Regions from separate parts of the Cupriavidus sp. 94F1 genome, predicted to be linked through region 1. Evidence: predicted binding sites of a transcription regulator. Region 1 holds the regulator's gene; each other region holds the start of a gene.

Region 1 (9,689 bases):
CACCCGGGCCGACGTGGATGCGCTATTCGAAGAAGCGCGTTCCCATCTGCGTCCAGACCTCCTGGAGGCGGCCTGAGCGACCCCCGAACGTGACGATCGTATGCGGGCTGGACTGGAGGAAAAACTCTAATTTCGAACGATCGTGCTATGCACATGCCGCAAATGTATGCCCCAAGGGCGTTTGCGGCGGTTGAGGTGACTGGAAACCCGCGTGGGCAAAGGGATTCCCCTAATTCGCCAGTCCTGCGGCATGTTCTTACACTGTGCCTGCCCTCGAATACAGGGCTTTCTTCAACTGATTTTTGAGCCCGCCGTGTGCGGGCTTTTTTTCTGCCCCGTCTCGTTGTTACCACAGCAACCGTGGGTTTGCCCGGATGGTGCGCCGTGCGTTCGGGGTCTACATTGAATGTGCCTTCAGGGCATTGAGATCGCTAATTTAAGAGTCCGCTTGCGAGCGGGCTCTTTTTTTTCGTGGGTCGCGCCATGCACGAATCGCGCATAAAACCGTGGCGTACCTGAACACCAAAAAAAAAGCAGGCGATGCTCGTCGGGAGTGATCGCCTGTCGGGAATGTCGAGGGGGTCAATGTCCCTCGGGGAAGAGTATCCAACAGCATTATTTGCGACAGAACCCTGCCGTGGTGGGGCAAGACCTCCGCTTTTGAAGGGCAGGCCGATACGTCAAGCTCGGGCTATTGTTAAGACATGCCCTGTCGAGCGGCGCGTAGGTCATGTTACGATGCGCTGAAAAATGCCGCGACATTAGCCGGCATGGCGTGGGAGTCGTATCTTCACGGATGCGGCGCCAAGTGGGGGAAAAGCAGTTGGGCTGGCCGGTTCGAGCGGTGTGACGGGGAATGTCGAAGCCAGTGAATCGGAAGCGAGCCCTGAGGAAACGAAATGGAAGCGGAAGAACCATTCGGTGAAGTCTTCGAGGACTACCGGGTGATCTGGGTAGCCGAGCAACTGCAGGACGGCAAATGGACTGCGCGCTATTGCTGGCACCCAGGCACATCGATCGACGCCGGCAAGGCGTTGCAGCGCGACGTCCTGAATGGCAAGTCGAAACGCTTGCTTGGACTTTTTCCGAGCGAGGCAGAGATCATCGCTGCGATCAAGGAAGCCGTGCTGCTGGAAGCGAAGTGGGTGGGCCCCCGATGAAGTCCGGAAGCCATCCGCCAGCGAATCCGAAATTTTTTTGTGCGGAATACTAGCCATCAGCAGAGAATGCTTGTATAGTCTTGTTCTTCGCTGATCGACACAACGGTCAACGAAAAATCTCTACGGTGGCTGTAGCTCAGTTGGTAGAGTCCAGGATTGTGATTCCTGTCGTCGTGGGTTCGAGTCCCATCAGCCACCCCAAAGAATTCCCTTGCAAAACAGCCGCTTAGTCAAGCGGCTGTTTTGCTTTGCACGCATCCCTTCCCACCATCCCTTCCGCCTGGTGCAACCGACCTGACAGCATCCGATTGCGATCGCATACGCCAAGGCGAAGCCGGTCGATGGGCGAAAAAAACCGGACGTTGGCGGGGTCGACAAGGTCCGGTTCTGCGCATGACGCGAATGCGCAGTGATGCGGTTGCGCGCTGATCCGCGTGGCACGCGGCCAGATTTCAATCGAGCAGTTTCGTGGTCGGTTCTGCCAGTTCCAGCATGCGGCAGATGGCTGCCATGTTGCCGACCATCGTGCGACGTTGCGCGCCCTGGTAGACGCGGACGCCCTTGATTTGCCGGAACGGGACCGGCTTGACCGGGCGGCGGGAAGCGATGGGATTCGATTGCAGCATGGCAACACCTCGTAATTTGCGACAGCAGTGGTCCGCGCCCGTCGTCCAGCAAGGACGGGGCGGCATGGGCAAAGCAAAGCGGGTGACCAGGGCAGACGGCCGTGCTGCCTAAGTCTCGGGAGCCGGAGTCGCTGTCAGGCGCCTCCGATCACGCTAGAAGCCTGACGATCGGATCAGGCCGACAGCGATACCTTCAAGGGAGAACTCGTCGCGGCCCGAATGGAGCACGATGTTCTGGAAATCGGGGTTTTCTGCGATCAGTTCGATCGTGTCGCCGCGTTTCTTCAGGCGCTTGACCGTGACGTCCTCGCCCAGGCGGGCTACGACGATCTTGCCGTTGGCTGCCTCGCTGGCTTTCTTCACGGCCAGCAGGTCGCCATCGAGAATGCCGGCGTCGCGCATACTCAGGCCGCGTACGCGCAGCAGGTAGTCCGGACGCTCGTCGAAGACCGATGCATCCACCTGGTACTGACGGTCGATATGTTCTGCGGCAAGGATCGGGCTGCCCGCAGCGACGCGACCGACCAGCGGCAGCGTCAACTGCAGCACGCCTGCCATTGGCAGCGAGAACTGGTCGGAACGTTCCGAATCGCTGCGTGCCACCTTGAGCCGGATGCCGCGCGATGCGCCGGGGGTCAGTTCGATGACGCCCTTGCGTGCCAGCGCCCGCAGATGTTCCTCGGCCGAATTGGGCGAGGAAAAACCAAACTCGGCGGCGATCTCTGCGCGCGTGGGCGGGAAGCCCGTGTTGCGGATCGTGTCGCGGATCAGATCGAAAATCTGCTGCTGCCGGGGTGTCAGGGTCGCCATGGTTCGCCGGTCTCTCGTGCCGAAGCACTGTATGTTTAAACAGTATGCTGTGATTTTATACAGTATCGTGTGAAGTGCAAGCACAATTTGCGCAGTGGGCTCTACATGGGCGACGGCGGCACCGGTGGCTTCGCGGGTTTGCCAAGGGGGCGCTGGGGCGGGGTGGCAGTTACAATCGTCGGCCAGATCCCGGGCCGCGCCCGCCCGGCCAGCCCCCTCAGTCAGCCTATTTACATGTCAGCGTCTTCCTCATCGTTGCCCCGTGTCGTCGTGCTTGCCACCGGCGGCACCATTGCCGGATCGTCCGGCGACCCCGCCAGCAGTGCCCAGTACCAGGCGGCTACCGTGCCGGTGTCGCAACTGGTCCAGGCCGTGCCCGCGCTGGCCGATGTCGCGCGCGTGGAGGCCGAGCAGGTGGCGCAGGTCGACAGCAAGGACATGACGTTCGGTCTCTGGCAGCAGCTGGCGGCGCGGGTGGCGTACTGGTCCGGCCAATCGGACGTGGCCGGCATCGTGATTACGCACGGCACCGATACGCTTGAAGAAACGGCGATGTTTTTGCACCTGACGCAGCCGTGTCCCGTGCCGGTGATCATCACTGCGGCGATGCGCCCGGCAACGTCGCTGTCGGCGGATGGCCCGCTGAACCTGCTCGATGCGGTGCGCGTCGCGGCCCATCCGGACGCGCGGGGCCTGGCTGTGCTGGTGGTGCTGAACCAGCAGATCCACGCCGGGCGCGACGTGACCAAGGCGCATACGTCCGCCGTCGATGCCTTTGTCTCGCCGAATGCCGGTCCGGTCGGCTACGTGCAGGACGCCTATATTCGATTCACGCGTACGCCGTCCCGGCGGGAGGCGCCGTGCTTGCCGGTGCCGTCGGCCTGGCCGATGGTGGAGATCGTGGTCAGCCATGCCCAGCCGGGCAGGGTGGCCGTGGATGCACTGGTGTCGGCTGGTGTGAAGGGGCTGGTCGTGGCCGCCACCGGCAATGGCTCGGTCCACGAAACCCTGGTGGCGGCGTTGGCCGATGCGGCGGCGGCTGGTGTGGCAGTGGTGCGCAGTTCACGTACTGGCGCCGGCCATGTGTCGATTCCGGCGCGGCCGGCGGCGGGGGCTGGCCTGTTTGCGTCGGCGGCCGACCTCAACCCTTACAAGGCGCGCGTGCTGCTGCTGGTGGCGCTGGCAGCCGACCCCGCGCTCGGCGTCGATGCCGGGCGCCTGCAGTCGCTTTTTGCCGCCTGCTGAGCCGCCTGCACCGCGTACCTTGCGGATTCCCGGGTTTCCGGGCTATACTCGCCGGCTATTCAACCTTGCCGCACCGGACGTGACGCCCGGGTGGCTCATCCCAAAAGGAGCGTCAATGCGTCATTACGAAATCGTATTTATCGTCCATCCGGACCAAAGCGAACAAGTGCCGGCGATGATCGAGCGTTACAAGCAGCTCGTCACGTCGCAAAATGGCCAGATCCATCGCGTGGAAGACTGGGGTCGTCGTCAGATGGCCTACATGATCCAGAAGCTGGCCAAGGCTCACTACGTTTGTCTGAACATCGAATGCGGCAAGGACACGCTGGCTGAACTCGAGCACGCGTTCAAGTTCAATGACGCCGTGCTGCGTCACCTGATCGTCCAGACCAAGAAGGCTGAAACCGCGCCGTCGCCGATGATGAAGGAAGTGCAGCGCGAAGAAGCCCGCAAGGCCGCGCAAACGACCACGGAAGGCCAGGCCGCCTGAGTGCGGACTGCTGTGTCGCGGTGAACCAGCTTCGGCTGACCGCCACGCTCGCCGAGCGAGATACGCTGCGCTATACGCCAGCCGGCATCCCTGTCGTCAACTGCATCCTGCAGCATGCCGGCGAGGTGATGGAGGCGGAAACGCCCAGGCAGGTGGAATTCGCAGTGGTGGCCATGGGCATCGGCCCGATTGGCCAGCGGCTCGAGCGCATGCCGCTCGGCACGCTGCTCGACTGCGAAGGCTTTCTGGCCCGCAAGCACCGCAACAGCAAGACACTGGTCTTTCACATCACTCGATGTAAAGCATTCGAAAAGGATTGAATCATGGCATTCGTCAAACGTGACAACAAGAACAAGAAGCGCTTCCAGCAACAGAACCCGCTGTTCAAGCGCAAGCGCTTCTGCCGCTTCACCGTGGCTGGCGTCGAACAGATCGACTACAAGGATCTGGACACGCTGAAGGACTTCATCGGCGACAACGGCAAGATCACGCCGGCTCGTCTGACCGGTACCAAGGCGCACTATCAGCGTCAGCTGGATACGGCCATCAAGCGCGCCCGCTTCCTGGCGCTGATGCCGTACACCGACCTGCACAAGAACTGATAGTCCCGGGACCGCAAGGAGAAATACACGATGCAAGTCATTCTGCTGGAAAAAGTCATCAACCTGGGCAACCTGGGCGACATCGTTCGCGTGAAGGACGGTTACGCACGTAACTTCCTGATCCCGACCAAGCGCGCTCGCCGTGCTACGCAAACCGCCATCGCCGAATTCGAAGTGAAGCGCGCCGAGCTGGAAAAGGCCGCTGCCGCCAAGCTGGCTGCTTCGCAAGCCGAAGGCGAGAAGCTGAACGGTCTGACCGTCCAGATCACGCAGAAGTCGGGCGTGGACGGCCGTCTGTTCGGTTCGGTGACCAACGCCGACATCGCCCAAGCCCTGGAAGGCCAAGGCTTCAAGGTCGAGAAGTCGCAAGTGCGCCTGCCGAACGGCCCGCTGAAGATGGTTGGCGACTACGCCGTTGGCGTGTCGCTGCACACCGACGTGCTGGTCGACATCACCGTTTCGGTGCTGGGCGAGCACGTCTAAGCTGTACGCGTCCACGATGTGCCGGTCCGGACCGGCGCGTCGGATGCACAAAAAAGGCAGGAGCCACGCTCCTGCCTTTTTTTGTTTTTTGCGTGGCGCCCGGCGCCGTTATAATTCCCTCCCATGAACGCGCCCGCCGCAGATCCCCAACTAGACAACCTCAAGGTTCCTCCGCACTCGATCGAGGCCGAACAATCGGTGCTTGGCGGGTTGCTGCTGGATAACGCCGCCTGGGACCGCATCGCCGACTTCCTGTCCGAAGCCGATTTCTATCGGTTTGACCATCGGGTGATCTTCCAGAGCATCGCCCGCCTGATCTCCGCCACCAAGCCGGCGGACGTGATCACGGTCTTCGAAATGCTTCAGGTGGCCGGCAAGGCCGAGGAAGTGGGCGGGCTGGCCTATCTGAATTCGCTGGCGCAGAATACGCCGAGCGCAGCCAATATCCGTCGCTACGCCGAGATCGTTCGGGAACGCTCGGTCCTGCGCAAGCTTGTGACGGTTGCCGACGACATCGCTTCCGCGGCTTTCGCGCCCAAGGGGCGCGAGGTGCGCGAACTGCTCGACGAGGCCGAATCCAAGGTTTTTGCGATTGCGGAAGAAGGCTCGCGTGGCCAGAAGGGCTTTCAGGAGATCCAGCCGCTGCTGACGCAGGTGGTGGAGCGGATCGACGAGCTCTATCACCGCGACAGCACCACGGACGTGACCGGCGTGCCGACCGGCTTCATCGACCTGGACCGCATGACCAGCGGTATGCAGCCGGGCGACCTGATTATCGTCGCCGGTCGCCCCTCGATGGGTAAAACCGCGTTTTCGCTGAATATTGGCGAGCATGTGGCGGTAGAGCAGGGCTTGCCCGTGGCCGTGTTCTCGATGGAAATGGCAGGCGTGCAGCTGGCCATGCGTATGCTGGGCTCGGTGGGTCGCCTGGACCAGCACCGCCTGCGTACCGGCCGCCTGCTGGACGAGGACTGGCCGCGGCTGACGCACTCGATCCAGCGCATGAACGATGCGCAGCTGTTCATCGACGAGACGCCTGCGCTGAATCCAATGGAATTGCGGGCCCGTTCGCGCCGGCTGGCGCGCCAGTGCGGCCAGCTGGGCCTGATCATCATCGATTACCTGCAGCTGATGTCGGGATCGGGTGGCGGGGAAAACCGGGCCACGGAAATTTCCGAAATTTCTCGGTCGTTGAAGGGGCTGGCCAAGGAGCTCAACTGCCCGGTTATCGCGCTGTCGCAGCTGAACCGAAGCCTGGAGCAACGTCCGAACAAGCGCCCCGTCATGTCCGACCTGCGCGAATCGGGCGCCATCGAACAGGATGCCGACGTCATTCTGTTCATCTATCGCGACGAGGTCTACAACCCTGACTCGCAGGACAAGGGGACTTCCGAAATTATCATCGGCAAGCAGCGTAACGGGCCGATCGGCACCGTTAGGCTCACGTTCCTGGGTCAATTCACGAAGTTCGACAACTTCAGCGGCGGCCCGGCGTTCTTCGACAACGACACCTGATTCTCAGGGGGTTACACCGCTGGACGGTGCAACCCTGTAAAATATTGCGCTTTGATGACAGCCGCCCACGAGGCGGCTGTCGTGCGATTGCTCTGCCTCCCATTTGCAACACACAACCGAGCGTGCCGTCAGGTACGCCACAAGGACATTTCATGTTCGGCCGTTTCATGCCCACCGAGGGCAAGTTCTTCGAATACTTCAACCAGCACGCCGATTGCGCCGTTACCGCCGCGCACGAGCTGGAAGCGTTGGTCAATGACCTGCCCAACGCCGAAGGCCATGCCCGACGCGTGCAGGCTACCGAAAAGAAGGCAGACCGTATCACGCACGACACGATCGACCTGCTGCACAAGACCTTCATCACGCCGCTGGACCGTGACGAGATCCACAAGCTCATCACGACCATGGATGACATCCTGGACCTGATGGAGGACGTGGCCGAGACGATCTCGCTGTACGACGTCACGCACCTGACCGACGAAGCCCGCCGGCTGGCCACGATCTGCGTGCAGTGCTGCGAAGCCGTCAAGATCGCCGTGGGACTGCTCGAAGACATGGGCAACGCCAGCACGATCCTGAAGACGGCCCAGCAGATCGACCAGCTCGAATCGGAAGCCGACCGCGTCATGCGCTCGGCCATGTCGAAGCTGTTCCGCGACGAGACCGACGTCAAGCGTCTGATCAAGCTGAAGGCGATCTACGAGCAGCTGGAGTCCATCACCGACAAGTGCGAGGACGTGGCGAACATCATCGAAGGCATCGTCCTGGAAAACGCCTGAGGCTCCCACTGGCATGCAAACAGTACAAATGAGCTTGTGGGTCATCGGGTTGCTGGTGGCGCTGGCATTGCTGTTCGACTTCATGAACGGCTTTCACGACGCGGCCAATTCGATTGCCACGGTGGTCTCCACGGGCGTGCTGAAGCCGCACCATGCCGTGGCCATGGCGGCCATGTGCAACGTGGTGGCGATCTTCATCTTCCACCTGAAGGTGGCGGCCACGGTGGGTACGGGCACGATTGACGTGCATATCGTCGATCACTACGTGATTTTCGGCGCGCTGGTCGGCGCTATTGCGTGGAACGTGATTACCTGGCTGTACGGTATTCCGTCGTCGTCGTCGCACGCGCTGATCGGCGGCCTGGTGGGCGCCGCGGTGGCCAAGGGCGGCACGGGCGTGCTGGTGGGCAACGGCCTGCTGAAGACGGTGGCCTTCATCCTGATCTCGCCGCTGCTGGGCTTTATCCTGGGCTCGCTGATGATGGTGATCGTGGGCTGGACGTTCTTCCGGACGCCGCCGTCGCGCGTGGACCGCTGGTTCCGCCGGCTGCAGCTGGTTTCGGCGTCGCTCTACAGCCTGGGACACGGCGGCAACGACGCGCAAAAGACCATCGGCATTATCTGGATGCTGCTGATCGCCAGTGGCCACGTGGCCGTCGGCGGTGCGGAGCCGCCGATGTGGGTCATCGTGAGCTGCTACGTGGCCATTGGCATGGGCACGCTGTTCGGCGGCTGGCGGATCGTGCGGACCATGGGCCAGAAGATCACCAAGCTGAAGCCCGTGGGCGGCTTCTGCGCGGAAACCGGCGGCGCGATTACGCTGTTCATCGCTTCGGCGCTGGGCGTGCCGGTGTCGACGACGCATACCATCACCGGCGCCATCGTCGGCGTTGGCTCGGCGCAGAAGATGTCGGCCGTGCGCTGGGGCGTGGCGGGCAATATCGTATGGGCGTGGGTGCTGACGATTCCAGCATCGGCGTTCATGTCGGCCATCGCCTGGTGGATCGGCAAGCAGATCCTGTAAGCCTTGCCGGACGTATCGGCAGATGAAAAAGCCAGGCATTGCGCCTGGCTTTTTTGCTATTGATTAGCGAATGCCGCGATCGGGTCGTCGTCCGGCGGTGGGGCTGAGGGTGCGGCGGGCGCCGGCATGGGCGAGGTCGGGGCGGGCGTGATCGACGGTGCAGGGGCCGGCGCAGGCGCAGGCGTCATTGGCAGATTGCTGGCCGCCACGACACGCCGCGCGCCGTTGTAGCGCGAGGCCCAGTAGGACTTGCCCATGTCTTCGAGCCGGACCGTGCCGCCGGTGGCCGGCGCGTGCACGAACCGGTTCTGTCCGACATAGATGCCGACATGCGAGTTGGCGCGGCCGGTGGTATTGAAGAAGACCAGGTCGCCCGATGCCACGTCGCTACGGTCGAGCGATACGCCGCGCTGGCCCATCTGCTCGGTGGTGCGCGGCAGGTTGACGCTGGCGGCGCGCTGCACCACGTAGCGGACCAGGCCGCTGCAGTCGAAGCCGGAATCGGGCGTGTTGCCGCCGTAGCGGTAGGGCGTGCCGACCAGCGACATCGCCTGGATCGAGATTTCTTCCAGGCCGGCGCTCGGGTCGATCATGGGCTTGCCCGGGGTCCGGGGCAGCGAAGACGTATGGCGGGCAGGGGGGCCGCCGGCGCAAGCGGCCAGCAACAGGGCGCTGGCACACAGTGCAGTCAGGGCGAGCCGGGACGAACTCCGCGATGGCGGAGCCGGGGACATCGACACACGCGCCGGGCGCGGTGAGGGCGGCAATAAAAGCGGGCGCTGCGGCATCCTTCTTGTCGTTCGGTTGCCGGGTCAGGCGTCCGCCCCACCGTACAGGGTGGGTGCCAGCGAAAATTTCCAGGTGGAACTACCAAGTAGCACTACCAGCGCAACTGCGCGTTGCGCGTACCGGTACTGATCTTGATGGACTTTGGCTGACCCTTGTAACTGGCCTC
Region 2 (9,689 bases), on a different contig from region 1:
CCCGCCGAATCCGTGAGCGACCGCTTCCAGGCGCCCACCGCGCGTACCACGTTCGAATCCGAAGGCCTGTTCCGGCCGCCCAATCTCCTCGCCTGAGTCTCCCGGCCACCGTTCCGGCTGATGCCCGGACGGTGCGCTCGTCCTTGCCCTTGCGCCCCCTGATGCCCGCGACCGCCCTGCGTCGCGGCTGAAAGCGTTTGCCGTTTGCCCCCGGCGTCCCGATGCCGGCCGGCACGCGGCGCGCCTGCAGTGGGTGGCCGGGCAAGCCGTACCGTTTGAACCATTCCGACATGAAGACCAAGAAATCGTTGACCTGGGTCGCGTCGCTGTCGTTCGTGGCGGCGCCGGCCTGGGCCGTTCAGCCCGTGCCAGCCCCCGCGCCCGCCAACGCACCCGCGAAAATGGCCCATACCGGGACGCAGGCCGGCGCTGGCCAGTTGCCCGCTGCGACACCGGCCACCGGCACCACGGCGCCTGGCATGAAGCTGGCGGCCAAGGCCATGCCGCGTGCCACCACGCCCGAGGCGGAATCCTTCGGATTGCCGCAGTTGCTGGAACTCGCGCAATCGACCAACAAGGGCGCGGAGGCCGCGCAGGCCAATGTGGATGCTGCGACTGCCGCCATCAGCAGCGCCCGCGCGTATCCGAACCCGCAGGTGGAAGTGATGTACGGGCGGCTGTCCGGCAAGCAGCCCGGCGTGGCCAGCGGCAACGCGCCGTCGTACGCCGTGGTCCAGAAGTTCGACTATCCGAATCAGCGCAACCTGCGCCAGCAGATGGCCGGCCGTGGGCTTGAGGCATCCGAGGCCCAGCGCCAGACCTTCCGTGCCGAGCTGGCCGCGCGGGTCAAGACGGCGTACTTCCAGGTGCTGCGGCGCGAGACCGAACTGGCCGCCGCGCGTGAGGACCTGAACCTGATGCGCCAGATCCAGGAGCGCGCCAAGGTGCGCGTGGATGTGGGCGAAGCGCCACGCTACGAGCTGATCAAGGCCGATACCGAACTGCTGGCGGCGCAGAAGACGCTGCAGACGGCCGAACTGCGCGTCGATCAGTCCAAGGCCACGCTGCGTCAGCAGGTGGGCGGCGCCATGCCGGTGCGCTTTGGGCTGGTGGGCAGCCTGGCCAATACGCCCGACGTGCCGAACCTGGCCGTGCTGCGCGACAGCATGCAGGCCAACAACGCCGAACTGAACCAGCGCCGCAGCGAACTGGAACGCGCCCGCCTGGGCGTGGACTACCAGCGTTCGCTGCGCTGGCCCGAGGTGTCGCTGCGCGCCAGTACCGATCGCCAGCCGGACAACAACGTCTCGCAGATCGGCCTGGTGATGACGATTCCGTTGTGGGACCGCCGCAGCGGCCCGGTGGGCGAAGCCACGGCACAGGCCACGCAGGCGCGTACCGCGCTGGAGGCGCGCGAGTTCGAACTCACGCAGGAGCTGGACACCGCCTACCAGCAGTACGAGATCACGCAGGCGCAGGTCACCGCGCTGGAATCGGGGATCGTGCGCGAAGCCGAATCGGCGCTGGGCGTGGCGGAAGCCGCCTACCGCTTTGGCGAGCGCGGCATTCTCGACTATCTCGACGCCCAGCGCGTGCTGCGCAATGCGCGCAGCGAACTGATCAACGCGCAGTACGAACTGCAGATCGCCGCCATCCAGATCGAAAAGCTCATGTCGGCCACGCCCGGCGCCGCTGCCATCGTGCCCTCCCGGCCCGTCTCCCAGAATCTGAACTGAACATGCGTCCCTCTCATTCCCTGCTTTCCATTGCCGCCGCCGTCGTGATGGTGATGTCGCTGGCCGGCTGCTCCAAGGAACCCGAAGCCGTTGCCGAGGCGCCCAAGCTGCCGCCCGGCATCGTCAAGGCCGAAGACAACCTGCAGAAGACCCTCAAGGTGGCACCCGTGGCATCGTCCCCGTTCAGCGAGATGCTGCGCGTGGCGGGCCGTATCGACTTCGACGAACAGCGTGTGTCGCGCATCGGCGCCACCGTCACCGGCCGTGTGACCGATCTCTACGCCATCCTGGGCGATGAAGTGAAGGCCGGCCAGGTGCTGGCCCGCCTGCACAGCAGCGAACTTGGCGCCGCGCAGATGGCCTTCCTGAAGGCCGAGGCCCAGAACGACCTGCAGGCCCGCAATGCCGAGCGTGCGCGGCAGCTGTTCGACGCCGACGTGATCGGCCGCGCCGAACTGCAGCGCCGCCAGAGCGAATACGCGATTGCCGCCGCGGAGATGCGTGCCTATCGCGACCAGCTGCGCGTGCTGGGCATGTCCGCGCAGGCCATTGCCACGCTGGCGAAGAACGGCAGCATCGAGTCGTATTCGCCGGTGTTTTCCAGCATCAGCGGCACGGTGGTGGAGCGCAACGTGGCCCAGGGCCAGGTGGTGCAGCCGGCCGACGCGCTGTACACCGTGGCCGACCTGTCGCGGGTCTGGGTGGTGGCCGAGGTGCCCGAGCAGCAGGCGGCCCAGGTGGCCGAAGGCCAGGCCGTCGACATCGAGGTGCCGTCCCTGGCCAATACCAACGGCCGCATCACGGGCAAGCTGATCTACGTGGGCCGTACCGTGAATCCGCAATCGCGCACGGTGTTGGTCCGTACCGAGCTGGAGAACAAGGAAGGGCGCCTGAAGCCGGCCATGCTGGCCAGCATGCTGATCGCGGGCAAGCCCGTCGATACGCTGGTGGTGCCCGGTTCGGCGGTGGTGCGCGACGGCAACGACGAGCAGGTCTACGTGGAAATGGCGCCCGGCCAGTATCGCCTGACCAAGGTGAAGCTGGGTTCGGAAAGCGACGGCATGCGCGTGGTGCAGAGCGGTATCAAGGCGGGCGATCGCGTGGTCGTGGAGGGTGCGTTCCACCTCGACAACGAACGCAAGCGCCTGGAACAGGGGTAAGCCGCCATGATGACATCGCTTGTGGAGGCCGCGATCAAGCAGCGGCTGGTGGTGTGTGTGGTGGCGGTGGTGCTGTTCTTCTTTGGCCTGCGCGCGGCCGGCAAGCTGTCGGTCGATGCCTTCCCGGACGTGACCAACGTCCAGGTGCAGATCGCCACCGAAGCCACCGGCCGCTCGCCCGAGGAGGTGGAGCGCTTTGTCACCGTGCCCATCGAAATGTCGATGACGGGCCTGCCCGGACTCGAAGAGATGCGCTCGCTGAACAAGGCCGGCCTGTCGCTGATCACGCTCGTGTTCACGGACAAGACCGACGTGTACTTCGCGCGGCAGCTCGTCATGGAGCGGCTGATCGAGGTGTCCGGCCGCATGCCGGAAGGCGTGACGCCGGTGCTGGGGCCGGTGTCCACGGGGCTGGGCGAGGTCTACCAGTACACGCTGGACCGCCCCGACGACGGTGACCGCGAACTGACGCAGGAAGAGCTGGCCGAGCGCCGCATCGCGCAGGACTGGGTGGTGCGCCCGCTGCTGCGATCGATCCCGGGCGTGGCCGAAATCAACTCGCAGGGCGGCTACGTGCGGCAGTACCAGGCACTGGTCAACCCGGAGCGCATGCGGCACTACGAGGTCAGCCTGCAGCAGGTGTACCAGGCGCTGGCGCGCAACAACGCCAACTCGGGCGGCGGCGTACTGCCGCACTACGCGGAGCAGTACCTGATTCGCGGCGTGGGGCTGGCCAAGGGCGTGGACGATATCGGCAGCATCGTGCTCAAGGAGATCAACGGCACGCCGGTCTACCTGCGCGACGTGGCGCAGGTGACGATCGGCCACGAGGTGCGGCAGGGGGCCGTGGTCAAGAACGGCCAGACCGAAGCCGTGGGCGGCATCGTGATGATGATGCGCGCCGGCAACGCCAAGGAGGTGGTGAGCCGCGTCAAGGCGCGTGTGGCGGAGATCAACGAGAAGGGCATGATCCCCGGTGGCCTGCAGATCGTGCCGTACTACGACCGCAGCGAACTGGTGGACGCCGCGCTGTGGACGGTCACCAAGGTGCTGCTCGAAGGCGTGGTGCTGGTGGTGATCGTGCTGTTCCTGTTCCTGGGGGACGTGCGCTCGTCGGTCATCGTGCTGGCCACGCTGGTGCTGACGCCGTTGCTGACGTTCATGGTGATGAACCGGATCGGGCTGTCGGCCAACCTGATGTCGCTGGGAGGGCTGGCCATCGCCATCGGCCTGATGGTGGATGGCTCGGTGGTGGTCGTCGAGAACGCGTTCGAGCGGCTGGGCCATGCGGACAAGTCGGGGCTGACCCGCAACCAGATCCTGGTCAAGGCGGTGCAGGAAGTGGCCACGCCGGTGATCGTCGGTGTGGGCATCATCATCCTGGTGTTCCTGCCGCTGATGACGCTGCAGGGCATGGAAGGCAAGATGTTTGCGCCGCTGGCCATCACGATCTCGATTGCGCTGGCCATCTCGCTGTTCCTGTCGCTGACGCTGTCGCCGGTGCTGTCGTCGTACCTGCTCAAGGGCGGTGCCGAGCATGACACGCGCGTGATCGCGTTCATGAAGCGGCACTACCTGCGCATGCTGCACTGGGCGCTGCTCAACAGCAGGAAGACAGTGCTGTCGGCGGTGGGCCTGTTCGTGGCCACGGTGATGATCGTGCCGATGCTCGGGACGTCGTTCATTCCGGAAATGAAGGAAGGGTCGATCGTGCCCGCGCTGGACCGCGTGCCGAACATCTCGCTCGAAGAGTCGATCAAGCTGGAACGGCAGGCCAACAAGCTGGTGCTGGAGGTGCCGGGCGTGAAGTCGGTGGTGTCCGGCGTGGGCCGTGGCGAAAGCCCGGCCGATCCGCAGGGCCAGAACGAGTCGACGCCGATCGCCAGCCTCAAGGACCGCGACGAGTGGCCGGAGGGCTGGACGCAGGACGACATCGCCAACGCCATCCGCGAAAAGCTCAAGGCCATACCAGGCGTGCAGATCGTGATGGCGCAGCCGATCTCGGACCGCGTGGACGAGATGGTCAGCGGCGTGCGTTCCGATATCGCCGTGAAGATCTTTGGCGATGATCTCGACCGCCTTCGCGGCCTGGCCGGCGAGATCGCGCGCGTGGCGGGCGGCATCAAGGGTGCGGAGGATGTGCGTATCGAGCGGATTTCGGGCCAGCAGTACCTGTCGATCGAAATCGATCGCCAGGCGATTGCGCGCTACGGGCTGAACGTGTCGGACATCCACGACATCATCGAGATCGCCATCGGCGGCAAGCGCGCCACGGACATCTTCGAGGGCGAGCGCCGCTTTGCGGCGGTGGTACGCCTGCCGGAGGAGTTCCGCGGCAACGTGCAGGCCATCCGCCAGTTGCTGGTGCAGGCGCCCGATGGCGTGCAGGTGCCGCTGCAGAGCGTGGCGAAGATCGAGGTCAGCGATGGCCCGGCGCAGATCAGCCGCGAAATGGCCAAGCGCCGCGTGGTGGTGATGATCAACGTGAAGGACCGCGACCTGGGTGGCTTCGTGGCCGAACTGCAGTCCGCCACGGAGGCCAGGGTCAAGCTGCCGGAGGGCTACTACTACGAGTGGGGCGGCCAGTTCCAGAACATGGAGCGCGCCATGGGCCACCTGAAGCTGATCGTGCCGATCACCATTGCAGCGATCTTCTTCCTGCTGTTCCTGCTGTTCAACTCGCTGCGTTTTGCCACGCTGATCATCACGGTGCTGCCGTTTGCATCGATCGGCGGCATCATCGGGCTGTTCGTCACCGGCGAATACCTGTCTGTGCCGGCCTCGGTGGGCTTTATCGCGCTGTGGGGCATGGCGGTGCTGAACGGGGTGGTGCTGGTGTCGTACATCCGCACGCTCCGCGAGTCGGGCATGTCGCTGCGCAATGCCGTGGTGCGCGGCGCCACCCAGCGATTCCGGCCGGTGATGATGACCGCCACCATTGCCATGCTGGGCCTGGTGCCGTTCCTGTTCTCGGACGGCCCGGGCTCGGAGGTGCAGCGGCCGCTGGCCGTGGTGGTGATCGGCGGGCTGATTACGTCGACGCTGCTGACGCTGGTGATGGTGCCCACGCTGTACCGCTGGTTCGACGACCGCAAGCCCGAACCGCGCGACATGTCCGTGTAATGGCGTGAGCGCGTAAGAGACGTAAGGGATTTTCGCCGCAGTACAATGGCAACCGGCCGGCATGCATCGCGCGTGCCGGCCGTTTTCGTTCTGGAGTACACACCTGTGACAACACACCTGCGCCGCAAGCTCGTGCGGGCCCTGGCCTGCGTGGCCATCGGACTGCCGATGGTGGCAGCCGCCGCCGATGCACCGGTCAATATCGAAATGGGTCAGCGTGGCGGCAGGCCGGAAGCGCCCGAGGCGCCAGTGGCCTGCATGGAGGCTGTCAAGGCCAGGCTGCCGAACCCCGACAAGTTCCGGTGGGTGCAAGGCACCTCGCGCCGCGTGGCGGAGGATGTCTACAGCGTGGTGGGCAGCATCGAATTCGTGAACCAGGCCGGCGAGGCGCGCAAGGGCGAAGCCCAGTGCGACGTGATGCGCGCGCCGGGCAACCAGTTCATCGTGCCGAAGGTTCGCCTGCCGCAGTAATAGGCAGGCAGCGGGCGGTCACCCGACTCGGGCGGCCACACCGACGCTGAACGCCGTCTCACGCGCCTTCCATCACCCCAAGTGATGTGAGCGCCTCAAGATTAAGTTTTTGTCATGCTGCCACACCGATGTGGACATCGTTCTGATCATCTCCTAGGATTTGTGTACGCTGTACACAAGACGGCGATATCGATCTGAACTTATCCACCGGAGACTTAAGCATGCAAGTCGAAATCACCAAGGAACACCGCTGGCTGCACCGGCTGGTAGGCAACTGGACAGCCGAAGGCGAAGCCCAGATGGGCCCCGAAGGCCCGGCCGAGAAGTGGAAGATTCCCGAGCAGGTCAGCAAGGTTGGCGACACCTGGGTGCAGACCCGCTCCGAAGGCGAATTCCCCGGCTGCGGGCCGGCCGTGACGGTCATGACGCTGGGCTACGACCCCGCCCGCCGGCACTTCGTGGGTACCTTCATTGGTTCGATGATGACCCACATGTGGGTCTACGAGGGCGACCTGGAAGCCGACGGCAACACGCTGACCCTGCGCGCCGATGGTCCGGCGTTCGGCCCGGATGGCACCGTGGTGCCGGGCAAGATGGCGAAGTATCGCGATGTGATGGCGTTTCAGGACGACGACAACCGCACGCTGACGTCATTCATGCAGACCGACAACGGCGAGTGGGTCCAGATCATGCAGGCGCGCTACCGGCGGGCCAGGTAGTCGAGACACCCCGTCGTGGCGGCGCCGCCGGTCCTCCGGCGGCGTGCCTGCATCAGGCCCGGTCCAGCTCGTTGCTGTTCCACCAGGCTTCCAGCAGCGGCTGGAAGCGGTCGTCGGGGGCTGGCGGAGTTCGCGTGCTCTTGCGCGCCGGCGGCAACTGGCGTCCGGTCAGCTGATAGAAGACGGCGGCGGGCGGCGTGCCGGGGCCGTAGGGCACATGGTCGATCACGCTCATCTGCCGCGCGGCCTTCAGGGCGCGCGTGGTCTCCTCGGCGGACAGGCCGCAGGCGTCGGCCAGCCCGTCACGGCGCACCGGGCCCTGACGCTGCAAACCTTCGATCAGCAGATGCACGCATTCGCGCGTATTCCTTTTCATGCCGCGCATTTTTCCGCACTGCCTGACACTTCACAATGACACTTGACACTTGTTTGCAATCGTCCACCCGGAAGTGTGGCAAGGACGCAAAAATCACTTCGTAAGCGTCGATTCAGGCACTTGAATAGCGTACCCCTTGCGCCGGCCCTGATACTGTATAAACATACAGTATTCGACGAATTCCTATGTCCGCGCCGACTGCGCGTGGGCCGACAACCCGATCATGACCCCCGTCCCGCATGGGCAGCCTTCGCTTCTGGCAGAGGACCCTGCGCCCCCATCCTCCCCGCTGGCCGAGCCGCCCCGCGAATCGGTGCGCGAACTCGAACAGCGGTATCCCGGCCTGTGGCGCGCGGGCCAGTTGGGCCGTGCCGGCCGGCTGCCCGTCTGTCCGACCGGCTATGACGCGCTGACCGCCGAGTTGCCGGGCGGCGGCTGGCCGGCCGGTGCGGTGACGGAACTGCTGCTGACGCAGGACGGCGCGGGCGAGTTGCGCCTGCTGATGCCGGCGCTGCGCATGCTGGCGGCCGGCGGGCGGCGCATCGCGCTGGTCAATCCGCCTTACCTGCCGAATGCTGGCGGACTGGCGGGCGGATTGGACGATGACCGCCTGCCCGCACGGCAGCTCTACTGGGTGCGCCCGCCGGTGGCCGCCACGATGGCCTCGCAGCGCACGGACATGCTCTGGGCGGCCGAGCAGATGCTGCGCAGCCAGGCGTTCGGCGCGGTGCTGGTGTGGCTGGCGGGCGCGCGGCCCGAGGCGCTGCGGCGCCTGCAGGTGCTGGCGCAGGCTGGCGATACCGTGGTGTGGGTGCTGCGGCCCATGCGGGTGCTGCACGACTCGTCGCCGGCGGTGCTGCGGCTGGCGCTGTCGCCGCAGCCGGGCAACCTGATGTCGATCACCTTCCACAAGCGGCGCGGCCCGGTGCGCGACACGCCGTTGCTGTTGCCCCTCGAAGGCATGGCCCATGTGCCCCGGCGCACGGGCATGCCTGCCGTTCCCACGCCCGCCGTCGCGGCGGGTCTCGATCCGATTGCCCATGACGTACTGGATCGCGGTGCATCTGCCGCGCCTGCCGCTGGACGCGCTGCAGCCGAGCTGGCCTGAGCCCGCCGGCACCCCCGCCGCGCATGGCAACGGTACGCTGCAGCAACTGCCGGTGGCCGTGATGGCGCACGAGCGCGTGGTGCTGGCCAATGGCCCGGCCGCGGCGCTGGGCGTGTGCTACGGCATGCGGCGCGGCGGCGTGCAGGCGTTGTCGGCCGATGTGGTGCAGCTTGAACGCGATCCGGCCGCCGAGACCGGTCTGGTGACATCCGTGGCGCTGACGCTGTTGCATTTCACGCCGGCCGTGACGATCGACCCGGAACCCGAATCGGCCACGGTGATGCTCGACGTCACGGCCAGCCTGCGGCTGTTCGGCGGGCATCGTGCGCTGTGCCGGGCGATCCGCGCCCGCGTGCGGCAACTGGGCACGTTCGTGCAGGTTGGCAGCGGCACCACGGCGCAGGGCGCGGCATGGCTGGCGCGCCAGCCGCTGCGCAAGACGCCGCGCGGCATCGTCCGGCCGGCCCGGCGCGCGGTGCAGGCGCCGCGCATGATGCGCCTGCTGGACCGCCTGCCCGTGACCTGCCTGCAGGCGTACACCGATCCGGACTGGCTCGAAGGCGTGGGCTGCCATACGCTTGGACAGGTGCGGCAGCTGCCGCGCGCGGGTTTGTCGCGCCGTATCGGCACCGAACTGCTGGCGCGGCTGGACCAGGCCTATGGCAACGCCCCTTCGGGCTTTGCATGGTTCGAAGCGCCGCCCGCGTTTGCACAACGCATGGAGCTGCCGGGCCGCATCGAATCGGCCGAAGGCGTGCTGGCCGGGGCGCAGCGGCTGCTGCTGGCGCTGTCGGGCTGGCTGGCGGCGCAGCAGGCCGGCGTGACGCGCTGCGTGCTGGTGCTGGAGCACGAACGCTACCGGCTGGGTGAGGACACCGACAGCACGCCGGTGCCGCTGGCGCTGGCGCAGCCGAGCCGCGACCCCGTGCATCTGTCGAAGCTGCTGCGCGAGAAGCTCGACAAGGTGCGTTTTCATGCGCCCGTAGGCGGCCTGGG
Region 3 (9,689 bases), on a different contig from region 1:
TTGCTGACTTCCTCGCCCCATTCGCACAGGTGGTCGACAAGCTGTTCCTTCGACACCAGCCGGCCGCTGCGCGTGAGCAGGATTTCGAGCAGGCCGATCTCGCGCGCCGACAGGTCCAGCATCTGGTCGTTCAGGAAGGCGATGCGGCCGACCTGGTCGAAGGCCAGCGGGCCGTGGCGCATCAGCGTGGCGCCCCCGCCGGCGCCGCGCCGCACCAGCGCACGCACGCGTGCCTCCAGCTCGGACAGCGCGAAGGGCTTGGCCATGTAGTCGTCGGCGCCCAGGTCCAGCCCCTTGACGCGCTCGTCCACGCCGTCGGCCGCGGTCAGGATCATCACAGGCAGCATCGCGCCGCGCGCACGCAGCCGCTTGAGCACCTCCAGCCCGGGCATGCGGGGCAGGCCAAGGTCCAGGATCAGCAGGTCGAAACTCTGCGTGGAAAGGGCCGAGTCGGCTTCCACGCCATTGGCGACGTGATCGACGGCATAGCCGGAATGGCGCAACGACCGTGTCAGGCCGTCTGCCAGCACGTCGTCATCTTCGGCGATCAGAATCCGCATGGTTTGTCTCCACCCTTGTCACCTTTTTTGTGCTGCATCGCCCGCAGCCGGTTTGCGGTGCCGGTGGGGCTTGCCAAGCATACTGTTTTTTTATACAGTACCCGACATTCCGCGCGAGTCGTCCCGGAAGGGACTGCGCAGGGCCGGGACTGGCGAGTCCAGGCGCCAAAAGCCTTCGAAAGCCGCCCGAAATCCATCGGAAAAGGCTTGAAAAGCAGGCGCCACGCCGCATGCGGCCTATTTATACACCAATTGACCACCCATTGACTGAAGGACGACCATGGACGACAAGAAGGCCGGCGCCGGCGTAAGTGCTGAGAAGCAGAAGGCGCTTGCCGCCGCGCTCTCCCAGATCGAAAAGCAGTTCGGCAAGGGCTCGATCATGCGCCTGGGCGATGGCGACGTCGAAAAGGATATCCAGGTGGTGTCCACCGGATCGCTGGGCCTGGACATCGCGCTGGGCGTCGGCGGCCTGCCGCGCGGCCGCGTGGTCGAGATCTATGGTCCGGAATCGTCGGGCAAGACCACGCTGACGCTGCAGGTCGTCGCCGAAATGCAGAAGCTGGGCGGCACCTGCGCGTTCATCGACGCGGAACACGCGCTGGACGTGCAGTACGCGGGCAAGCTCGGCGTGGACGTGGGCAACCTGCTGATCTCCCAGCCCGACACCGGCGAGCAGGCACTGGAAATCACCGACGCGCTGGTGCGCTCGGGCTCGATCGACCTGATCGTGATCGACTCGGTGGCCGCGCTGGTGCCGAAGGCCGAAATCGAAGGCGAGATGGGCGATTCGCTGCCGGGTCTGCAGGCCCGCCTGATGAGCCAGGCACTGCGCAAGCTGACCGGCACCATCAAGCGTACCAACTGCCTGGTGATCTTCATCAACCAGATCCGCATGAAGATCGGTGTGATGTTTGGGTCGCCTGAAACCACGACCGGCGGTAACGCGCTGAAGTTCTACGCCTCGGTGCGTCTGGACATCCGCCGTATCGGCTCGATCAAGAAGGGCGACGAAGTGGTCGGCAACGAGACCAAGGTCAAGGTGGTCAAGAACAAGGTTTCGCCGCCGTTCCGCGAGGCGTTCTTCGACATCCTCTACGGCCAGGGGATCTCGCGCCAGGGCGAGATCATCGACCTGGGCGTGGACGCCAAGATCGTCGAAAAGTCGGGCGCGTGGTACAGCTACAACGGCGACAAGATCGGCCAGGGCAAGGACAACGCGCGTGAATACCTGCGCGAGAATCCGGACATCGCCGCCGAGATCGAAAACAAGGTGCGTGCGGCGCTGGGCGTGGCCCCGACGAACACCGCGCTGGGCGCGCCGGCCGAGATCGAAGACTGAGGTTGACGCCTGCCGGCAACAAAAGCCGTCGCATGACAGTGCGGCGGCTTTTTTGTTTTTCGTCCCCTCCTTGCCCCCCAAACGCTCTCCTGATTCCTGATGGCCGGAACCCGTCCCCCGCTTTCCCTCAAGGCCCGCGCCGTTGGCTATCTCTCGCGCCGCGAGCACAGTCGCGTCGAACTGGCGCGCAAGCTGGCGCCCCATGCCGAATCGGCCGAAGAAGTGGAGGCCTTGCTCGATGCGCTGGAGCGCGAAAACTGGCTGTCGAATGATCGCTTCGTCGATAGCCTGGTCCACCGGCGCGCCAGCCGGTATGGCGCGGCGCGCGTGATGCAGGAGGCGAAGACCCACCAACTTGGCAACGACCAACTGCGGGAACTCCAGGACCGGCTGCGCGATACCGAAGTGGAGCGGGCCGCCGAGGTGTGGCGCAAGCGGTTTGGTGTGCCGCCTGATTCACCCGAAGCGCGGGCCAAGCAGATCCGGTTCATGATGGCCCGGGGCTTCTCGCGGAGCGTGATCGGCAAGATCATCCGGGGCGCCGAGGACGGGTACGAGGGCGAGTAGCAGCACGAGTACCAACGGCGAGCAACGGCGGACCCTACGCCGGGTGGCCATCTGCATACCTGCGTACGCATAAGGGGTATTCGCGCGGCCGTCAAGCAAGTTGTCGTACCACTGATGCAACGCAGCGCCGCGCCGTGTCGGCGGCCGGAAACCCAGGTGTGAGGCCGGTTTGCCGCCATTGTCGTTGCAACAATCGGGGCCGGCCAGACTGTCGAGCAGGATGTTCCCGGTCAAAGCAGCGCGGCATGTTAAACTCCATGGGTTATCCGGCCCAGACGGCCGTCCGGCATGCGCCGGGCCGTCCGGACCGAAGAGAAGCCGCGAAGTTTGCCGTAGCGAACGCCGCGCAAGTACTGCCTCAGAATTCCGCCACGTTCAGCCTGCCGCTTCAGCCCCGCAGTCATGCCGCTTTCCCCGCCCGTCAACCGTGCCTTGCGTCATCGCCGTGCCATCACGGCCGAAGCGTATTTGCGGGATGACGGCCTCTGGGACATCGAGGCGCGCCTGACCGACACGAAGCCGCGCGATATCGAACTGGCCGGTAACCGCATCCGCCCGGAAGGCCAGCCGTTGCACGACCTCTGGCTGCGCGTGACGATCGACCTGCGCCTGAATATCGTGGACGCCGAGGCGTGTTCGGACTGGGTGCCTTATCCGACGCATTGTGACACGATCGGCCCGGCCTACCGCCAGTTGATCGGCCTGAACCTGACAAAGGGGTTCCGCAAGGCCGTGCGCGACCGGCTGGGCCATGTCGCCGGCTGCACCCATCTCACCGAACTGGCCGGCGTGCTGCCGACCGCCGCCATCCAGGCCTTCGCGGGCGATGTGTTCAAGATTCGCGACGGCGCCGACGACCCCAATCCCGAACCGCCGATGCAGCTCCATGGATGCCACGCGCTCCATTTCGAGGGCGAGGTGGTTCGCCAGTTTTACCCGCGCTGGTATGGTCACCAGCCGAAACCGAAAGCCGGCGCTGCGGCGTCGTCCCCCCAGACCGCGTCACGCGCCGATGCCCCCGCATCAGGTGGCGAAGACACCCTGGCCCACCGGCCCAACGGTACGTCGGGCTGACCGTCACGGTCGGCCCAAGGAAACAGGCGCAAGCCCTTCGTCTCCAACTATTTTTCCAATCCCTTTACGCCTACCCGAAAGGAAACACGCATGAATATCCATGAGTATCAAGGCAAGGAAATCCTGCGCAAATACAATGTGCCGGTTCCGCGCGGCATCCCGGCTTTCTCGGTCGAAGAGGCCCTGAAGGCGGCTGAACAGCTCGGCGGCCCGGTGTGGGTTGTCAAGGCACAGATCCACGCAGGCGGCCGCGGCAAGGGCGGCGGCGTGAAGGTGGCCAAGAGCATCGACGAGGTGAAGACCTACGCCAGCAACATCCTCGGCATGACGCTGGTGACGCACCAGACCGGCCCGGAAGGCAAGAAGGTCAACCGCCTGCTGATCGAAGAAGGCGCCGACATCAAGAAGGAACTGTACGTGTCGCTGGTGGTGGACCGCGTGTCGCAGAAGGTGGCCCTGATGGCATCGAGCGAAGGCGGCATGGACATCGAGGAAGTCGCTGCCCACACCCCGGAAAAGATCCACACGCTGATCGTTGATCCGGCCGAAGGCCTGAAGGACGCTGACGCCGACGACATCGCCCGCAAGATCGGCGTGCCCGACGCCAGCATCGCCCAGGCTCGCCAGGCACTGCAAGGCTTGTACAAGGCGTTCTGGGAAACCGACGCTTCGCTGGCCGAAATCAACCCGCTGATCCTGACCGGCGACGGCAAGGTCATCGCCCTGGACGCCAAGTTCAACTTCGACTCGAACGCACTGTTCCGTCACCCGGAGATCGTCGCGTACCGTGATCTGGACGAAGAAGACGCCAACGAAATCGAAGCCTCGAAGTTCGACCTGGCCTACATCTCGCTGGACGGCAACATCGGCTGCCTGGTGAACGGCGCCGGTCTGGCCATGGCCACGATGGACACCATCAAGCTGTTCGGCGGCGAGCCGGCCAACTTCCTGGACGTTGGCGGCGGCGCCACGACCGAGAAGGTGACCGAAGCCTTCAAGCTGATGCTGAAGAACCCGAACGTGCAGGCCATCCTGGTCAACATCTTCGGCGGCATCATGCGCTGCGACGTGATCGCCGAAGGCGTGATCACCGCGTCGAAGGCCGTGCAGCTGGGCGTGCCGCTGGTCGTCCGCATGAAGGGCACGAACGAAGAGCTGGGCCGCAAGATGCTGGCTGAGTCGGGTCTGCCGATCATTTCGGCCGACACGATGGAAGAAGCCGCCCAGAAGGTCGTGGCCGCAGTCGCTGGCAAGTAAGGACAACTTTCGTTGCCGCCTGGCCGCAGCCGGGCGGGGCGACTAAAAGGACTAGCAAATGAGCATTCTGATCAACAAGGACACCAAGGTCATCACCCAGGGCATCACCGGCAAGACCGGCCAGTTCCACACCCGTGGCTGCCGCGACTATGCCAACGGCAAGAACGCGTTCGTTGCCGGCGTGAACCCGAAGAAGGCCGGCGAAGACTTCGAAGGCATTCCTATCTATGCCAGCGTGAAGGACGCCAAGGCACAGACCGGCGCGACCGTGTCGGTGATCTACGTGCCGCCCGCAGGCGCAGCTGCCGCCATCTGGGAAGCCGTTGACGCCGACCTGGACCTGGTGGTCTGCATTACCGAAGGCATCCCCGTCCGCGACATGATGGAAGTCAAGGACAAGATGCGCAAGCAGAACAAGAAGACGCTGCTGCTGGGACCGAACTGCCCGGGCCTGATCACGCCGGACGAGATCAAGATCGGCATCATGCCGGGTCACATCCACAAGAAGGGCCGCATCGGCGTGGTGTCGCGCTCGGGCACGCTGACGTACGAAGCCGTGGGCCAGCTGACCGCGCTGGGCCTGGGCCAGTCGTCGGCTGTGGGCATTGGTGGCGACCCCATCAACGGCCTGAAGCACATCGACGTGATGAAGATGTTCAACGACGATCCGGATACGGACGCCGTGGTCATGATCGGTGAGATTGGTGGTCCGGACGAAGCCAACGCGGCTTACTGGATCAAGGAAAACATGAAGAAGCCGGTGGTTGGCTTCATCGCTGGCGTGACCGCGCCTCCGGGCAAGCGCATGGGCCACGCCGGCGCGCTGATCTCGGGCGGTGCCGATACGGCCCAGGCCAAGCTGGAAATCATGGAAGCCTGCGGTATCAAGGTCACCAAGAACCCGTCGGAAATGGGCCGTCTGCTGAAGGCAATGCTGTAAGCAGCCAGCCAATGACGTGCCTGTGCGCTATCAGGCACATCGCACGGCATGCCGTACCTGCGGGGCGCGAGAGTCGACATGACGCCTCGCGAACCGCGATTCATTGCCCCCGTCCTTGTGGCGGGGGCAATGTCGTTCTGGCGTGGCAATGTCCTAGGGTATATCCGGAGACACGAACCACCCCGGTTGAAACCGAATCGAAAGGTTCGTACGATAAATCTTCATGTCTGGTAGTTCAGACATCCGAAAGTCCGCAGTTGGCCGCATCCGGCCGCTCCCGCGGGCACGGAACATAATTTTGGAATTTCGAGGAGTCTAGCCGTGGAATTGTTGTCCAGCAGCACGTTCTGGATTGCGCTGGGGTCGATCATCCTGACCAATATCGTCCTGTCGGGCGATAACGCCGTGGTGATCGCGCTCGCATCGCGCAACCTGCCCCCCGCCCAGCAGAAGAAGGCCATTTTCTGGGGTAGCGCCGCCGCCATCATCATGCGCGTGGTGCTGACCGTGGCAGCCGTCAAGCTGCTGAGCCTGCCGTACCTGAAGATCGTGGGCGCCGTCCTGCTGGTCTACATCGGCGTGCAACTGCTGACTGGCGATGACGACGAAGAAGGTCATGACGCCAAGGACAACATCTGGGCCGCGATCCGCACGATCCTGATCGCCGACCTGGTCATGTCGCTGGACAACGTGGTGGCCGTGGCCGCCGCCGCGCAGAAGGGCCCCGAAGGCAGCCAGCTGATGCTGCTGATCATCGGCCTGGGCCTGTCGATTCCGCTGATTGTCTTCGGCAGCACGCTGCTGCTGAAGGTGATGGAGCGTTTCCCGATCATCATCGTGCTGGGCGCCGCGCTGCTGGGCTACCTGGCTGGCGAAATGCTGGTCAGCGATCCGGTGGATGCCGAATGGTTCCAGGTGCACGTGCCGCATGCGCACTTGGTGTTCGGCGTGATCGGCGCCGTGCTGGTCGTGCTGATCGGCAAGCTGATGCGCCGCAGAAGCGCACAGACCGCCTGACGATTGCATCGGGCAGTACCCAGAAAGTTGTATCGCGAGCCTGAAACGGGCGACCCCATGCGGGTCGCCCGTTTTGTTTTTACAACACCCGAATTGCAGCATCCGCGCCACGGACTCCTGCGGATTTCCAAACAATTCCCACATTTCTGTAGGAATTGTCCGAGGTCATTGGTGCCTCGCCAGCGTTCTTCCGATCATGACCCCGGTCACGCGCCACAGGCCTTCGGGCACGCGGCACGTGGCTGAACTTCCAATCCAACACGTCGGCTCGACGACGAAAACGAAAGGGTCAATATGCAACGCACACTCAACGCCATCCATCGCGGCGCGCGCCGCACCAGCGGCCATGCCACGCCCGCATTACAACAAGGTTTCACGCTGATCGAACTGATGATCGTGGTGGCCATCATCGGCATCCTGGCCGGTATCGCGGTTCCGCAGTACCAGGACTACGTGGCGCGCTCGCAGTTCTCCGAAGGGGTCAATCTGGCATCGGGGCAGAAGGCGCCGGTGACCGAGGCGTTTTCCAACACGGGCAGCTGCCCCAACAACACCAGTGGCGCCGCCAGTGGCATTCCAGTTTCAACGTCCATTTCCGGTAGTTACATCGACAGCGTGCAGGTCGGCGGCACCGCGACCGAAGCGGGCGGCTGCACGATTACCGCGAACTTCAAGGATAGTGGTATCGCCAAAGGCCTGACCGGCAAGTACGTGACGCTGACGATGGGCAACGCCGACAAGGGCTCGGTGACGTGGAAGTGCGAATCGTCGGCCGACAAGAAGTACCTGCCGCAAGCGTGCACGCAGCTCGCTAAGTCGACAGCTGGCTGAGCGTCTGGCGGGCATGCAGCGCCCGTGGCCGCTAGCGGTGCCAGCCCCGAAGGCGGCTCGGAGCGATCCGAGCCGCCTCTCGGAAAAGGCTGGCCGTGGCAATACGTAACATGTTTATCGCGCCTGTCCGCAATTGCGACATTGCCTGCCGCTTTGCCCTGCATCAATCCGTAGGCGCCGCCACTCCCCTGAAGATTGCCGTGCCGATGGCCCTGGCGGCTGTCGGCGCATCGCCATTCCAACAAGTTCTTCAGAAGGGGGTCAACATGCACTACCAACATGGTCGCCAGGCCGGCTTCACGCTCATCGAACTGATGATCGTGGTCGCAATCATCGGCATTCTGGCGGCGATTGCCATTCCGCAGTACCAGGACTACATCGCACGGGCGCAGGTATCCGAAGGGCTGACGCTGGCGTCGGGACAGAAGGCGTCGGTCACGGAAACATTCTCGCAAACCGGGACTTGCCCGAACAATGCAAACGCGATGGCCAATGGCATTCCGGCTGCAGCCGATATCAATGGCAAGTACGTGGAGCGCGTGAATGTTGGCGGCACGGCCAATGACAGCGGCAACTGCACCATCATCTCCACATTCCGGCAGAACGGCGTTTCCAAGGAACTGAAAGGCAAGGCCATGACGCTGATGATGGACAATGCCGACAAAGGTTCCATCAAGTGGGTATGCTCGGCAGACAAGATCGCGCAGCGTTTCCTGCCGCAAGCATGCACGGGGGAAATCAAGAAGTCCTGATCTGGACGCTATCGTCGGCATTGCGGGTCGAACGTTTCCAATCGGACCTTCGTCCCGCAGCATGGGTGTCTGAGTGGTTCTGCCCCATCGGCGCAGGCCGCCACGCTATCATGGCGCCTTTGCCCCCTTGAGCCCCTGCGCGCATGCCGCTGCACCGAGCCACGCTTCCCGCTACGGCGATTGTCGTCGCCTTTACCCTTCCGTTTCTGGTGTCGCGGCATACCCTGCCGCTGGCGACGTTCTTTGGCGAATGGACGGCGGCGCTGCTCGGCGTGGCGCTAGTGGCCGTACTGGCCCTGGTGCGCGTCGATGTGTCGGGCTCGCGGCCACGCAAGGCGTTTCCGTGGGTGGCGGCGTTCCCACTCTGGCTGATGGCGACCACGGTGCTGCAGGCGGCCTCGGGCATGGCCGATGTCTCCGGCAGCCGTCTGACCACGCAGCTGGTGCTGGGTCTGGGCACGGCTGTGATGCTGGGCGCCTGGCGCATGGGGCAGGCGTCGTCGGTCGATCGCCGGGCCAGCATCGTCGATGCGCTGGCCATCGCCTTTCTGGTGGCCGGGCTGCTTGGCACGCTGGCGCAGTGGATACAGGTCTTCCACCTGGAGGACCAGGCATTCGGGCTCGTCTCGGAATATTTCTATGACACCAATCGCCGGCTCTGGGGCAACCTGAACCAGCCCAATCATCAGGCGACGCTCAACGGGCTGGCGCTGGCCGCCGCCATCTGGCTGGCGACGCGCAGCTGGCTGCAGTTTCCGTCGTGGCTGATGGCGACGATGCTGCTGGAAAGCGGCATCGTGCTGTCCGGGTCGCGGACCGGCCTGGTACATGTCGGGCTGACTGCGGTCTACGCGTTGCTGGCGGCCGCCATGGCGCGCGGTACGCCGCGCGGCGCCAGCCCGATGCACCGGGCGCCCGGTCTGGTCGCCGCTGCCGTGCTGCTGGTCGTGGGCATCGTGGCGCTGCAGCCGGCCATCAAGATGGCGGGGCAGGCGTTCGACTGGCGGCTGTTCGATACCGTGTCGCAGTTGCAGTCGGGCAATCAGATTTCGTATCGCGGCGCGCTGTGGTCCCAGGCGCTGGCGATGTTTCACGCGCATCCGTGGCTCGGCGTCGGTTACGGCGAATTCGGCTGGGCGCAGTTCCAGGTGGCATCGCAAGTGCAGGTCGTCGCGGAAATGTCGCTGCATGCACACAATGCGATGCTCGACCTGCTGGCCAAGACGGGTGCGGTCGGCACGGTGGGCGTCGTCGTGGTGCTGGCGGCCTGGTTCTGGCGCGTGATCCGCGACCGCGTCTGGCGCGGCACCCCGGCCGAGCGAAGCATGGCGGTGCCGGTGCTGGTCTGG

The links. Region 1 encodes LexA, which represses DNA repair genes until DNA is damaged. Its sites were predicted from a motif close to ACTGTATNNNNATACAGT; they were not measured.
Region 2: the regulator LexA is predicted to act here: its motif matches at 7,738-7,755, upstream of imuA (translesion DNA synthesis-associated protein ImuA).
Region 3: the regulator LexA is predicted to act here: its motif matches at 642-659, upstream of recA (recombinase RecA).

Annotation. Positions count from the first base shown of each region.
Region 1 covers NZ_JBYOJT010000001.1:72,847-82,535, reverse strand. The annotation lists gene dusA (tRNA dihydrouridine(20/20a) synthase DusA) at 1-76, shown strand, start outside; gene AC3FJ6_RS00385 (hypothetical protein) at 900-1,160, shown strand; tRNA gene AC3FJ6_RS00380 (tRNA-His) at 1,286-1,361, shown strand; gene AC3FJ6_RS00375 (hypothetical protein) at 1,613-1,786, opposite strand; gene lexA (transcriptional repressor LexA) at 1,940-2,596, opposite strand; gene AC3FJ6_RS00365 (asparaginase) at 2,831-3,841, shown strand; gene rpsF (30S ribosomal protein S6) at 3,957-4,331, shown strand; gene priB (primosomal replication protein N) at 4,352-4,651, shown strand; gene rpsR (30S ribosomal protein S18) at 4,655-4,933, shown strand; gene rplI (50S ribosomal protein L9) at 4,964-5,416, shown strand; gene AC3FJ6_RS00340 (replicative DNA helicase) at 5,540-6,931, shown strand; gene AC3FJ6_RS00335 (DUF47 domain-containing protein) at 7,084-7,710, shown strand; gene AC3FJ6_RS00330 (inorganic phosphate transporter) at 7,724-8,734, shown strand; gene AC3FJ6_RS00325 (C40 family peptidase) at 8,791-9,468, opposite strand; gene AC3FJ6_RS00320 (hypothetical protein) at 9,615-9,689, opposite strand, start outside.
Region 2 covers NZ_JBYOJT010000005.1:348,893-358,581, reverse strand. The annotation lists gene AC3FJ6_RS15235 (auxiliary protein of the heavy metal cation-transporting efflux system HmyCBA) at 1-96, shown strand, start outside; gene AC3FJ6_RS15230 (TolC family protein) at 291-1,736, shown strand; gene AC3FJ6_RS15225 (efflux RND transporter periplasmic adaptor subunit) at 1,739-2,896, shown strand; gene AC3FJ6_RS15220 (efflux RND transporter permease subunit) at 2,903-6,019, shown strand; gene AC3FJ6_RS15215 (DUF2880 domain-containing protein) at 6,125-6,490, shown strand; gene AC3FJ6_RS15210 (DUF1579 domain-containing protein) at 6,712-7,209, shown strand; gene AC3FJ6_RS15205 (hypothetical protein) at 7,262-7,585, opposite strand; gene imuA (translesion DNA synthesis-associated protein ImuA) at 7,809-8,693, shown strand; gene AC3FJ6_RS15195 (Y-family DNA polymerase) at 8,626-9,689, shown strand, end outside.
Region 3 covers NZ_JBYOJT010000002.1:162,132-171,820, forward strand. The annotation lists gene AC3FJ6_RS04820 (response regulator) at 1-560, opposite strand, end outside; gene recA (recombinase RecA) at 841-1,902, shown strand; gene recX (recombination regulator RecX) at 2,002-2,469, shown strand; gene AC3FJ6_RS04835 (DUF2889 domain-containing protein) at 2,872-3,543, shown strand; gene sucC (ADP-forming succinate--CoA ligase subunit beta) at 3,634-4,800, shown strand; gene sucD (succinate--CoA ligase subunit alpha) at 4,859-5,740, shown strand; gene AC3FJ6_RS04850 (TerC family protein) at 6,062-6,757, shown strand; gene AC3FJ6_RS04855 (pilin) at 7,148-7,588, shown strand; gene AC3FJ6_RS04860 (pilin) at 7,855-8,340, shown strand; gene AC3FJ6_RS04865 (PglL family O-oligosaccharyltransferase) at 8,484-9,689, shown strand, end outside.